3 regions of the Paraclostridium dentum genome follow, and region 1 is predicted to be linked to each of the others. Evidence: predicted binding sites of a transcription regulator. Region 1 holds the regulator's gene; each other region holds the start of a gene.
The links. The regulator HrcA, encoded in region 1, represses chaperone genes, less so after heat shock. The targets are predictions, from matches to a motif close to TTAGCACTCNNNNNNNNNGAGTGCTAA.
Positions count from the first base shown of each region.

Region 2: the regulator HrcA is predicted to act here: its motif matches at 2,971-2,997, upstream of clpB (ATP-dependent chaperone ClpB).
Region 3: the regulator HrcA is predicted to act here: its motif matches at 1,489-1,515, upstream of ACN6I1_RS13410 (co-chaperone GroES).

Region 1 is NZ_CP183813.1:579,457-583,957, reverse strand. Features, by position in the region: gene dnaK (molecular chaperone DnaK) at 1-450, opposite strand, end outside; gene grpE (nucleotide exchange factor GrpE) at 518-1,072, opposite strand; gene hrcA (heat-inducible transcriptional repressor HrcA) at 1,088-2,107, opposite strand; gene hemW (radical SAM family heme chaperone HemW) at 2,211-3,341, opposite strand; gene ACN6I1_RS02545 (APC family permease) at 3,536-4,501, opposite strand, start outside.
Region 2 is NZ_CP183813.1:1,367,368-1,371,868, reverse strand. Features, by position in the region: gene ACN6I1_RS06115 (DUF362 domain-containing protein) at 1-126, opposite strand, end outside; gene clpB (ATP-dependent chaperone ClpB) at 305-2,899, opposite strand; gene ACN6I1_RS06105 (hypothetical protein) at 3,131-3,544, opposite strand; gene ACN6I1_RS06100 ((2Fe-2S)-binding protein) at 3,716-4,015, opposite strand.
Region 3 is NZ_CP183813.1:2,876,015-2,880,515, reverse strand. Features, by position in the region: gene cls (cardiolipin synthase) at 1-1,374, shown strand, start outside; gene ACN6I1_RS13410 (co-chaperone GroES) at 1,546-1,830, shown strand; gene groL (chaperonin GroEL) at 1,854-3,476, shown strand; gene larB (nickel pincer cofactor biosynthesis protein LarB) at 3,997-4,501, shown strand, end outside.

The DNA of each region.
Region 1 (4,501 bases):
TGCAGTTGGCTCATTTATTATTCTCTTAACATCAAGTCCTGCTATTCTACCTGCATCTTTAGTTGCTTGTCTTTGAGCATCTGTAAAGTATGCTGGAACTGTTATAACAGCTTCAGTTACAGGTTGCCCTAAGTAGCTTTCAGCATCTGATTTTAATTTTTGTAATGTTATAGCTGATATTTCTTGTGGACTATAATCTTTTCCATCTATATTAACTTTGTAATCAGTTCCCATGTGAGTTTTTATAGATATTATTGTTCTATCTGCATTAGTAACTGCTTGTCTTTTAGCAGGCTCTCCTACTATTCTTTCTCCATCTTTTGTAAATGCAACTACTGATGGTGTAGTTCTCATTCCTTCGCTATTTGCTATTATTTGAGGTTCTCCACCTTCTAATACTGCAACACAAGAGTTTGTTGTTCCTAAGTCAATTCCTATTATTTTTCCCATTTTAATATCCTCCTTAAAAATTTATATGTTAATTGATATTAATTCAATTTTATTTTTTTATTCTATGTTAGCAAGATACTTTAACCATTGATGGTCTTAGCACCTTTGTACTTAATTTATACCCTTTTTGTAAAACCATAACCACTTGGTTTGCTGGTGTTCCATCTACTGATTCTTGCATAACTGCTAAGTGTAGGTTTGGATCAAATTCTTGACCTTCAGCTTCTATTTCTTCTAGTCCGAATTTTTCAAATGTAGCTTTTAATTGTTTTTGCACCATATCTATGCCTTTATACATGTTATCTTCTTTATCTGTACAAGCATCCATAGCTCTTTCCATGTTATCCATAACAGGTATTAATTCATTTAATATTTTCTCATTAGCAAATACACCCATAGTTTCTTTCTCTTGTTGAGTTCTTCTTCTATAGTTTGCGTACTCTGCTTGAAGTCTTTGAAGAGTATCTGTAAGTTCTTCTATCTTGCTATCTTTCTCATCAGCTTCATCTACTTCTTTAGCTTCAGTAGCCTCTTCTATAGCTTCTTCGATAACTTCTTCTACTTCCTCTGATGCATTATCTTTTATATCTTCTTGTAATTCTTCTTGTATATTGTTTTCCAAAACTTACACCCCTAACTATTTTTTGTTTAGTAGTAGTCCCATGTAATTTAATATAGAGTATACTTTTGAATAATCCATCCTTGTTGGACCTATCAAGCTTATTTTACCTACTACATTTTTATCTATATTGTAAGTTGCAGTTATAATACTACAATCTTGAGCTACCTCACATTCATTATCGCTTCCGATAATTATATTTAGGTTTTCTTTTTGTATTCCTTTAGATTTAAGCATACTAGATATATTATCTTTCTCTTCCAGCATATTTAGAAATGTTTTAGCTCTAACAACATCACTAAATTCTGGGAAATTGAATATATTAGTTGCCCCGCTTAAAGATATTGCTGTATTGCTTTCTTCAAAATCGAAGTTTAGAGCATCAATAAGCTTATCAATAAATAAAGAGTTTTCTGTTATTTCATATTTTATATAATTTAGAAAATCTTCATCAATTTCAGTTATATTTTTTCCTGAAAGCTTCTTAGTAAGATTATCAGAAATTAAATTAAGTTTAGATTGATCAATCTGTATATTGGTTGATATAATAGTATTTTTTATTTGCCCTTTTTCTGTAACTATTATTAAAACCATACTTTTTTCATCTAATCCAACCAATTGAACATGTTTTATAACTTGAATATTTGATGTATTTTTAGTAACAGCTATAGTTGTATAATTAGTTAACCTAGATATCAACTTAGATGTTTCATGTATCAAATCTTTCATATAATTCATGTTTTGGTTTATTGACTCTTCTATTAAATGTTTTTCAATATCATTTAATTCACATGTACTCATTAAAGAGTCAACATATAACTTATATCCTTTTTCTGAAGGAATTCTCCCTGAGGAGGTATGAGGTTGAATCAAATATCCTAATTCTTCTAGGTCAGCCATTTCATTTCTTATAGTGGCTGCACTAACTCCTAACTCATACTTTTTAGAAAGAGTTCTAGACCCTACAGCTTCTGCAGTTTCTATATAATCTTTAACAATAGCTTTAAGGATATTTAGTTTTCTTTCATTTAATTCCATATAATCCAAAGCCTCCTCTTTTGTTAGCACTCATTTAGTTGGAGTGCTAAAAGATTATATATATTTTATATCACTTTAAATTTGCTTTGTCAACACTTTTTGATTAATTTAAAAATTCTATGAACACACTATTAGAAATTTCTCTTCCTTTTTGAGTTAGAGAAATGTTTTTTCCGTCAAATCTAACAAGCTCTCTTTTTATAAGCTTATCCATGACTTCTTGATATATATCATAAAAATCTGTATCAAATCTTTCTTTAAATACATCTATATTTATCCCTTCATTCATTCTAAGTCCCATAAATATAAATTCCTCTATCTTATCTTTTTTTGTTAATTCTATTTCTTCACTAACAGGCCTTATATTTTGCGTAATACACTTATTGTATTCACATATGTCTTCTATATTTGAATATCTAGTATCCCCTATAAATCCTGACGCTCCTGGCCCTAACCCTAAATAGTTGTCACACTTCCAATATATAATATTATGTTTACATTCTAAATCTTCTTTTGAATAATTAGATATTTCATACTGGTTATATCCATGTCTTTTTAAAATATCTATTGTATAGTTATACATATTTATATCTGTATCTTCATCTAGTAATTCAAATTCCTTATTTTGATACATATCATATAACTTCGTTCCCTCTTCCAATATAAGTGAATACGCAGATATGTGTGACGGATTTAACTTTATAATTTTATCCAATGTATCTTTCCATTCTTGAGTTTTTTGGTTTGGAAGCGCATACATTAAATCTATATTTATATTTTTAAATCCTATATCTAATGCATCGTAATAGTTTTTCTCAAATTCTTCATATGTATGTATTCTTCCTATAGATTTTAAATGATAATTTTGAGTAGCTTGAAGTCCTATACTCAATCTATTTATACCCATTTTTTTCATAGCTTCAAGCTTTTCTCTATTTATTGTTCCTGGATTACATTCAATAGTTATTTCTGCGTCTTTTTTTATATTAAAATTCTCATTTATATGATTAACAAGTTCTTTCAGTTCATCTACAGTTAAAATACTTGGAGTTCCTCCTCCAAAGAATACTGTATCAAAACACTTGTCCTTAAATTCACCTTTATAAAATTTCATTTCTCTTTCTATATTTATTAGATATTCTTTCTTTTGATTACTATTAATTTTATACGAGTTAAAATCACAGTAATAACATTTTTGCGCGCAAAACGGCACATGTATATATAGTCCTAACATAATTACTCCTTAATATTTAAATATAATTATATATATTATACCTCAAAACATAACTATTCTAATCTTATTAATCTAAAATTCAAATAAAATATTACTTTATTGAACTTCTATATAAACCACGTAATAATTTTCTTAAGCACAAAAAAGAGATAGTAAAATTACTATCTCTTTTTTATCTATTTTTAAATAATTAATTAATTATTTTTTTGTTTTTTTGACATTACTGAATAAACTGGTAACCCTATAGCCGTAACTATTAATCCACCAGCAGCTACTAAAGTATTATTCATTAATTGGTTAACTATAACGAATAATCCACCAGCTATTGCTATTAATGGTATTATTGGGTATAAAGGCACTCTGTATGGTCTTTCTAAGTTTGGTTGATCTTTTCTTAACTTCATTACTCCTATGAAAGTTAATACATAGAATACCCATATTATGAATATTGTTAAATCTGTTAATAAGTTGAATTGTCCTGATAATGCATATAAACAAGCAAGTATTGCCATTAAGAATATTGCATTTGCTGGAACTCCACCTTTATTTAACTTACATAATGCTTTACTTCCTGGTAATGTACCTTCACAAGCTAATGCGTAAGATACTCTAGGTCCAGTTAATAAGTATCCATTTAATCCACCGAATACAGATATTAATATACCAACTGTTACTATTTTACCACCCATTGGTCCAAATATTCTTTCTGCAACTAATGATGCTGGGGCACTTACTGTTGCCATTTCACTAGCTGGTACAACCCATAAGTAAGCTAAGTTTATAACTACATAAACAGCCATAACTATTGATAAACCACCAACTATAGCTTTTGGTAAATCTTTACCTGGGTTTTTCATTTCTCCTGCTATAGATCCAACATTTATCCATCCATCATATGCGAATAATGCTGCTATTAAAACTTGACCTAAAACAGCTCCCATAGATAAGTTTTCACCTATGAATGGAGTTGTTATTGAGTTATCTCCTGATCCATTTATAAATCCGAATACTATTATAACAGCTAATGGTATTAATTTACATATAGTTGCTACAGTTTGTATTGTTCCACCTAATTTAGATCCTACTGTGTTTAAAACTGCTAAAAATAATATAATTCCTAATGCTATTGGTAATACAACTGCCATATTAGTCTCACTTTG
Region 2 (4,501 bases), 790 kb from region 1:
TAATACTTTGCTATTTGGATTTATATATTTTTCTATTCCGCCAATATCTTCTAAGTTTTTCTCTATTGATTTTTTTATATTTTCATAGTTATAATCATCACATTTCCTTATTGATACAAATTTCATAATAATCCCCTCTTTTTAACCATTTAAATTACATTCTTTTTTTATTTTAGCATAAAAAAATTTGGTACGTTTATATTTAAAGTTATATGGCGTTACAATTTTGTCACTCAAAATTTAAAATCACACAAAAAGTACTACCTAAGTTTTAGGTAGTACTTTTTAATTTTATTTCATTAAACTATTTTACAGATATATTTATATTTTCATTTTCTTCATCAACTACTATAGTGCATCCGTTATATATTTCTCCTGCTATTAACTTTTTAGCTATCATAGTTTCTAGTACATTACTTATATATCTTTTTAATGGTCTAGCTCCGTAAATTGGATCATATCCTTCTTTAACCATTATGTCTTTTGCTCTTTCTGTAACTTCAATTTCTATGCTCTTATCTTGTAATCTATTTCTTAAAGATTTCATAAAGATGTCTATAATTTGTTTTATTCCTTCTTTATCTAATGGTTTAAACATTATAATATCATCAACTCTATTTAAGAATTCTGGCTTAAATCTTCTCTTCATTTCGTTCATAACTAATTCTTTAGCTTCATCATTAATATCTTCTCCAGCTTCTAATAAATATGAGCTACCTATATTTGAAGTCATTATTATGATAGTATTTTTAAAATCTACTGTTTTGCCTTTATTGTCAGTAAGTCTTCCATCATCTAATATTTGAAGGAATAAGTTAAATACATCTTCATGTGCTTTCTCTATCTCATCAAATAATAATACAGAATATGGATTTCTTCTTACAGCTTCTGTTAATTGTCCACCTTCCTCATATCCTACATATCCTGGAGGAGGCCCTATAAGTCTTGATACTGCATGTTTTTCCATGTATTCTGACATATCAATTCTTATAATATTGTCTTCACTATCAAATAGGTTATTAGCTAGAGTTTTAGCAAGCTCTGTTTTACCTACCCCCGTAGGTCCTAAGAATATAAATGAACCTATTGGCTTATTCTCATCTTTAAGTCCTGCACGAGCACGTATTACCGCATTACTTACAGCAGTTACAGCTTCGTCTTGTCCAATTACTCTTTTGTGTAGTTCATCTTCTAACTTTAATAGTTTTTCTCTTTCTCCCTCTACAAGTTTAGTAACTGGTATCCCTGTCCACTTAGCAACTATTTGAGAAATTTCATTTTCTGTTACTTCTTCTTTTAATAAAGCATTTTCATAGCTTTCTTGCATTTTTTCTTCATGTGCCTTTATTTGTTCTTCTAATTTAGGTATTACTCCATATTTTAGTTCTGCTGCTTTGTTAAAGTCATACTCTCTCTCATACTTTTCAACATTTCCTTTAGCTTCATCAAGCTGTGCTTTTAAATTTCTTATTTCTAATATTTGACTTTTCTCTTTTTCATACTTAGCAGTCATTTCGTCGTTTTTAGATTTTAATTCAGCTAACTCTTTTCCTAGTTTTTCAAGTCTTTCTTTACTTTTCTCATCATTTTCTTTTAGCAATGCTTCTCTTTCTGTTTCTAATGTTAATAACTTTCTTCTCACTGTATCAAGCTCTGTTGGAAGAGAATCTATCTCACTTCTAATCATAGCTCCAGCTTCGTCTATTAAATCTATAGCTTTATCTGGTAAAAATCTATCTTGTATATATCTATCAGATAATTTTGCAGCTGCAACTATAGCATTATCATGTATTCTTATTCCATGATGAATTTCAAATCTTTCTTTAAGTCCACGAAGTATTGAAATTGTATCATTAACACTAGGTTCTTCAGCCATAACTGGTTGGAAACGTCTTTCAAGAGCCTTGTCTTTTTCAATATATTGTCTATACTCATCAAAAGTAGTTGCTCCTATACAGTTTAGTTCTCCACGAGCTAACATAGGTTTTATTAAGTTTCCTGCATCCATTGCTCCATCAGTTTTTCCAGCTCCAACTATTGTGTGTATCTCATCTATAAATAAAATTATCTTACCTTCTGCACCTTGAACCTCTTTAAGAACTGCTTTTAATCTTTCTTCAAACTCACCTCTATACTTAGCCCCTGCAATTAAAGATCCCATATCTAATGAGAATATTACTTTATCCTTTAATCCTTCAGGGACATCGCCTCTAACTATTCTTTCAGCTAGTCCTTCTACTATGGCTGTTTTACCAACTCCTGGCTCTCCTATTAATACAGGATTGTTTTTAGTTCTTCTTGATAATATTCTTATAACTCTTCTTATTTCTTCATCTCTTCCTATTACAGGATCTAACTTGTTTTTCTTAGCTAATTCTACTAAGTTTGTAGCATATCTAGCTAATGCTTCATAAGTTCCTTCTGGATCTTGACTTTCTACTCTTTGATTTCCTCTAACTTTTGATAGTACATTTAAAAAATCATTCTTATTTATATTGTATTGCTTTAATATCTTACCTATATTTGTTTTTGATTCAACTTCCATTATTGCAATCATGACATGTTCTACACTTATATATGCATCTTTAAATTCTTTAGATATTTCTTCTGCTTTAATTAAAATTTCATTTATCTTTCTTGTAGCTGTTACTCCTTGTGAATTTATCCCTTCACCATGTATTTGTGGTAATTTATTAAGTTCTGAATTTATACTGTTATTAAATGCATCAACAGACACGTTCATCTTTTCTAGTATATTTGGAATAAGACCATCTTCTTGGTTTACAAGTGCACTTAATAGATGTATTGCATCCACTTGTTGGTTGTGATTTTTTACCGCTATATTAAAAGCTTCATTTAAGCCTTTTTGTACTCTTACTGTCATTTTTTCTATATTCATATACACAATACCTCCGTTATCTATAATATATATTAATTATTTATAAGTAATAATTTCTAATTTTATTTTTATTATCACTCTATAAAGTCGAGTGCTAACAAGTTGTTATTAATATAATATATTTATGATTTAGCTTTGTCAATATATTTTTTTATTTTTATGTTCTTATACAAAACAAAGCTACACCTTAATGAATTAAGGTGTAGCTTTAAATTTATCATTTATTCTATTTTAAATTTTTATTCTATCTACTAAATTTCCTATTGAATCTTTAATTGTTTGATATACATCAGAAGCCCATTTAACAATCATATTATTTTCATTTAATCCAAAACCATCCGAATTTTTTTCAAATATATCAATATTATTTTTAATTTCATTTGGTATTTCTTTAATTTTTTCTATCTCACTTTCTCTGAAATCTTTATCTCCTATAAAATCTTTTGTAAATCCAATTACATCAGAAGTAATATTTTCAACTGTTGAAGCTGCATTTTCTAGTATACTTGATATAGAATATTCTTTATTAGAATCTGATATTTGAAAAAGGTTAAAAGAGCCTAATGACTCACATCCTGTGGCACTGAAAATAACAATTGATAAAGTTAATACTATAGCTAATTTTTTATATATCTTAATATTCATTTAATCATCTCCTTAGTTAATTTATAAATATATTTTAATATTTAAATCTTAAAGTAATCTTTCTTTTATCTTAAATAATTCTTAAAATTTATTTTTCTAAAACTTTAAAACTAAAAAGGGATATGCATTAATACATATCCCTTTTTAAAGCTATAATAAAATCATAATTAATTATCTTTTATTTTCTATTATGTTTGATATAATTCCTTTACATCTTCCGCATCCTGTTCCTGCTTTAGTTACTTCTCCAACTTTTTCAACTGTATCAGCTCCGTTTTTTACTGTTTCTACTATTGTTTCGATTGATACATTCTTACATTTACATGCATTTTTTATAAGAGTTTCTACTTCTTTAAGTTCTTCTTCGTTTTCAATAACTATATCTGATATTTCTTTAAGTTCATCAACAGTTCTAGCTCCTTGTCCTTGAGCTTTTCTTACTTTTAAATATTTTTCCATTTCTAATGCCATATCTATATCTCCTAATCTGTAATTGTTTTCTTTTATATAAAGAAATTATTGTGTTATATATAGATATATCCATTATTAATAGATAATAAACAAAATTCTTGAAATTAAATTTTTTCACTCTTTATTCAATATAAAAAGCACTGATTTGATAGTATTCACTTTCAAAATCAGTGCTTTTTTTAGGAGTAATATTAATTACATCCTATTCCTCTTTTGACTTTTATTAAATATAGTTTGCAATTTAACTTGAACTCTAACCTTTGGACTTTAGACTAAAACTAACTGCACTCTAGTAGACCGAGGTTTTCTAGTAGATTCATTATATTTAATATGATACTTTTTTAAGTACCTAGCCACCATCACTCCCAAAGACACTACCAAAAGGTTAGATATAATCTAGCTTTTGCTTAGTAAGTGTTGGTTTGACAATTAACCTTAATTAACTGTCTGATTATATATTAACCATTCTCATAGATAATATGTATC
Region 3 (4,501 bases), 910 kb from region 1:
TTACTAATATTTATGGTACTTCCTGGGATTGGGCTAGTTATATATGGGGTGCTAGGCCGAAATATAAGAAAAAGAAAAATATTTAAAACTCAGAAACTAGCCACAGATATAAAAGAAAATAATTTATTTCAAAATTTGAGGTCAATAGAAGAGTTAGTAGATCTTGAACAAGAAGCTATAAAAAATAAAGAGTTATCAAAATTAGATGATTCTGAAGGATTAAAAAAGAAAGTTATAAGTTTGCTTTTAAACACAGGAAAGTTCCCATTTACAGCTAATAATAAAGTAGAAATATTTATTGATGGGAATGAAAAGTTTGAAAGACTAATAAAAGATATAGAAGAAGCTAAAGAACATATCCATTTAGAGTACTTCATAATAAAAGATAGTGAAATTGGAAGAAAGATTAAGGATTTGTTGATAAAAAAAGCTCGAGAAGGTCTGAGTATAAAAATTTTATATGATGATGTAGGATGTTGGAGGTTTTGGTTTCATAGAAAATTCTTTAAAGAGATGAAAAAAGAGGGCATAGAAATAGTTCCTTTTTTACCTGCAAAGTTCCCTCTAATGGGAGGGAAAATTAACTATAGAAATCATAGAAAGATTGTTATAATCGATGGATGCATAGGATATACAGGTGGTATAAATATAGGCGATGAGTATATGGGTAAAAACAAAAAGTTTGGATATTGGCGTGATACTCATATAAGAATTGAAGGAAGTTCTGTTTATATGTTACAAATGGTATTTTTAATAGACTGGTATTATACAACTCAAAAGTCAGTCTTTGATGAAAAATATTTCCCTAAACTAGATTACAAAGGAAATAGCATGATACAGGTAGTAGCAACAGGTCCTGATAGTGACTGGGAAGCTATACACTATGCATATTTTTCAGCTATTTGTAATGCTAAAGAAAGAGTTTATATAGAAACTCCATACTTTATACCAGATGAAAGTTTATTAAGAGCATTAAAGAGTGCAGCATTAAGAGGCGTTGATGTAAGAATTATATTCCCTGGTATAGCTGATCATAAAATAGTACATCAAGCATCATATTCATATTTTGATGATATTTTAAGGTCTGGGGGAAAAGTTTACTTATATAAAAAAGGATTTATACACGCTAAAGTAGTAATTATAGATGATAAGATTGCATCAACAGGTTCTGCAAATATGGACTTAAGAAGTTTTATGCTAAACTTTGAAATTAATGCATTTATGTATGATGAACAAATAGTAAAAAAAATAACTGAAGACTTCTATGAGGATTTAAAAAATAGTAAAGAAATACACCTTAAAGATTTTGAAAAAAGACCTTTAATAAAAAAATGGGTTGAATCAGTAGCAAGATTATTTTCACCAATTTTATAAGTTTATAATATGCGAGGAGGTTTGTCGATAACAGTAAAATTTCCTCGCATAAAAATTGCATAAAATTAATTAAGGGTATTGAAAAATAAGCAAATATAATATATTATAAAGTTGTTAGCACTCTAAGTAATAGAGTGATAAAATACATAGATTTCATTAGGAGGGATAATTATGAAAATAAGACCATTAGCTGACAGAGTAGTAATAAAGAAAGTAGAAGCAGAAGAAAAAACTGCAAGTGGTATAGTTTTACCTGGAACAGCTAAAGAACAACCTCAGATAGCAGAGGTTGTAGAAGTTGGACCTGGTGGAATAGTAGATGGTAAAGAAATTAAAATGGAATTAAATATTGGAGATAAAGTTATATATTCTAAATATGCAGGAACAGAAATTAAGTTAGAAGGACAAGAATATACTATATTAAAACAAAGTGAAATATTAGCGGTAGTTGAATAAGTATAAAGGGAGGATTATGAGATATGGCTAAAGAAATAAAATTCGCACAAGATTCAAGAACAGCTTTAGAAGCTGGTGTAAACAAATTAGCAGATACAGTTAAGGTAACATTAGGTCCAAAAGGAAGAAATGTTATATTAGATAAAAAATTTGGGGCTCCACTTATAACAAATGATGGAGTTACTATAGCAAAAGAAATAGAATTAGAAGATAGATTTGAAAATATGGGAGCTCAATTAGTTAAAGAAGTTGCAACTAAAACTAATGATGTAGCAGGAGATGGAACTACAACTGCTACAGTTTTAGCTCAAGCTATAATAAGAGAAGGGTTAAAAAATGTAACTGCTGGATCTAACCCAGTACTTTTAAGAAAAGGAATTCAAAAAGCTGTAGAAGTAGCTGTTGAAGAATTAAAGAAACAATCAAGAACTATAGAAACTAAAGAATCTATATCTCAAGTTGCTTCTATATCTGCAGGAGATGAAGAAGTAGGTAACTTAATAGCAGAAGCTATGGAGATAGTAGGTAAAGATGGAGTTATAACAGTTGAAGAGTCTAAAACTATGCATACAGAGTTAGATGCAGTTGAAGGTATGCAATTTGATAGAGGATTTGTTTCAGCATATATGGTAACAGATGTTGATAAAATGGAAGCTGTTTTAAATGATCCATATATATTAATAACAGATAGAAAAATAAATAATATACAAGATATATTACCTGTACTTGAGCAAATAGTACAACAAGGTAAAAAATTATTAATAATAGCTGAAGATGTAGAAGGGGAAGCTTTATCTACATTAGTAATAAACAAATTAAAAGGTGTATTTGATGTTGTTGCAGTTAAGGCTCCTGGATTTGGAGATAGAAGAAAGGCTATGTTAGAAGATATAGCTATACTTACTGGAGGAACTGTTATATCTGAAGAATTAGGATATGACTTAAAAGATGCTGATATATCTATGTTAGGTAGAGCTGGATCTGTGAAAATAACTAAAGATAACACTACAATAGTAGATGGATCTGGAGATAAAAAAGCTATAGAAGACAGAGTAAGTCAAATCAAACATCAAGTAGATCAAACTACTTCTGATTTTGATAAAGAAAAATTAATGGAAAGATTAGCTAAACTTGCAGGTGGTGTTGCTGTAATAAAAGTTGGAGCAGCTACAGAAGTTGAGCTTAAAGAAAGAAAATTAAGAATAGAAGATGCATTAAATGCTACAAGAGCAGCTGTTGAAGAAGGTATAGTTGCAGGTGGTGGTACTGCATTAGTTAGTGTAATACCAGTTGTAGATAAGTTAATAGAAGAACTTGAAGGAGAACTTCAAGTAGGAGCTAAGATAATAAGAAGAGCTTTAGAGGAGCCATTAAGACAAATAGCAATTAATGCTGGTCTTGAAGGAGCTGTTATAATACAAAAAGTTGTAAATGAAGATCCTGAAATAGGATTTGATGCATTAAATGAAAAATACGTGAATATGGTTGAAGTTGGAATAGTTGACCCAACTAAGGTTACTAGAACTGCGTTACAAAATGCAGCATCTATAGCAGGTGTATTCTTAACTACAGAAGCAGCTGTTGCAGATCTTCCTGAAAGTGATCCAGTACCAGGAATGGGTGGGGGAATGCCTCCAATGATGTAGGTTAGTAAAGCTTGGACATACTTGGCTTCGTGTTGATGATATTGCTTCATGCACTAAAGACCTGAAGAACGCGGTCTTTAACGTTTATTTAGCAAATATCATCAACACTTCGCTTTTAGAAAAGTTCAACACTTTACTGAGGTGTGAGAAAAATTAAGGGTAGTTGCTTCATGCACTAAAGACCTGGAGAACTCGGTCTTTAACGTTTATTTAGCAAATATCATCAACACTTCGCTTTTAGAAAAGTTCAATACTTTATTGAGGTGTGATAGGAATTAAGGATAGTTGCTTCGTTCACTAAAGACCTGAAGAACGTGGTCTTCAACGTGTACTCAGCAAATATAATCAACACTTATAATTACACTCAAGTTCAATACTTTATTGAGATGAAGAGAAATAGAAATAGGAAGGGATTATATCTAAATGATATAATCCCTTTTTTACGTTTTTTATCAACTGGAAAAGGTATGCTTAGTGTGTTAGAATTAATATTAACAACTTAGAATAGTGGGGGGTACTTATGGATATTAGAGGTTTATTAGAGCAAGTGAAAAATAATGATATAGATATAGATATAGCTATGGAAAAGCTTAAAGATTTACCTTATGAGGATATTGGGTATGCCAATATCGATCATCATAGACAAATAAGAAATGGGTATCCGGAAGTTATTTACTGTGAAGGTAAAAGCGATGAACATATATTGGGAATTATAAAAAAGATGAGCGAAAAAGGTTCAAATATATTAGGAACTAGATGTAGAAAAGAAACATATGAAAAAATTAAATCTTTATATCCACATTGTGAATATGAAGACTTATCTAGAATATTAAAGATTAAAAATAAACCTATAGAAAATATAGGAAAGGGAAAAATTGTAGTTGTTACAGGTGGAACATCTGATATTTCGGTTGCAGATGAAGCATATTATACTGCAACATTTCTAGGTAATGATGTTGAAAGAGTTTATGATGTAGGAGTTGCAGGCATACATAGATTACTAAATAAAATGAATATAATTAGAG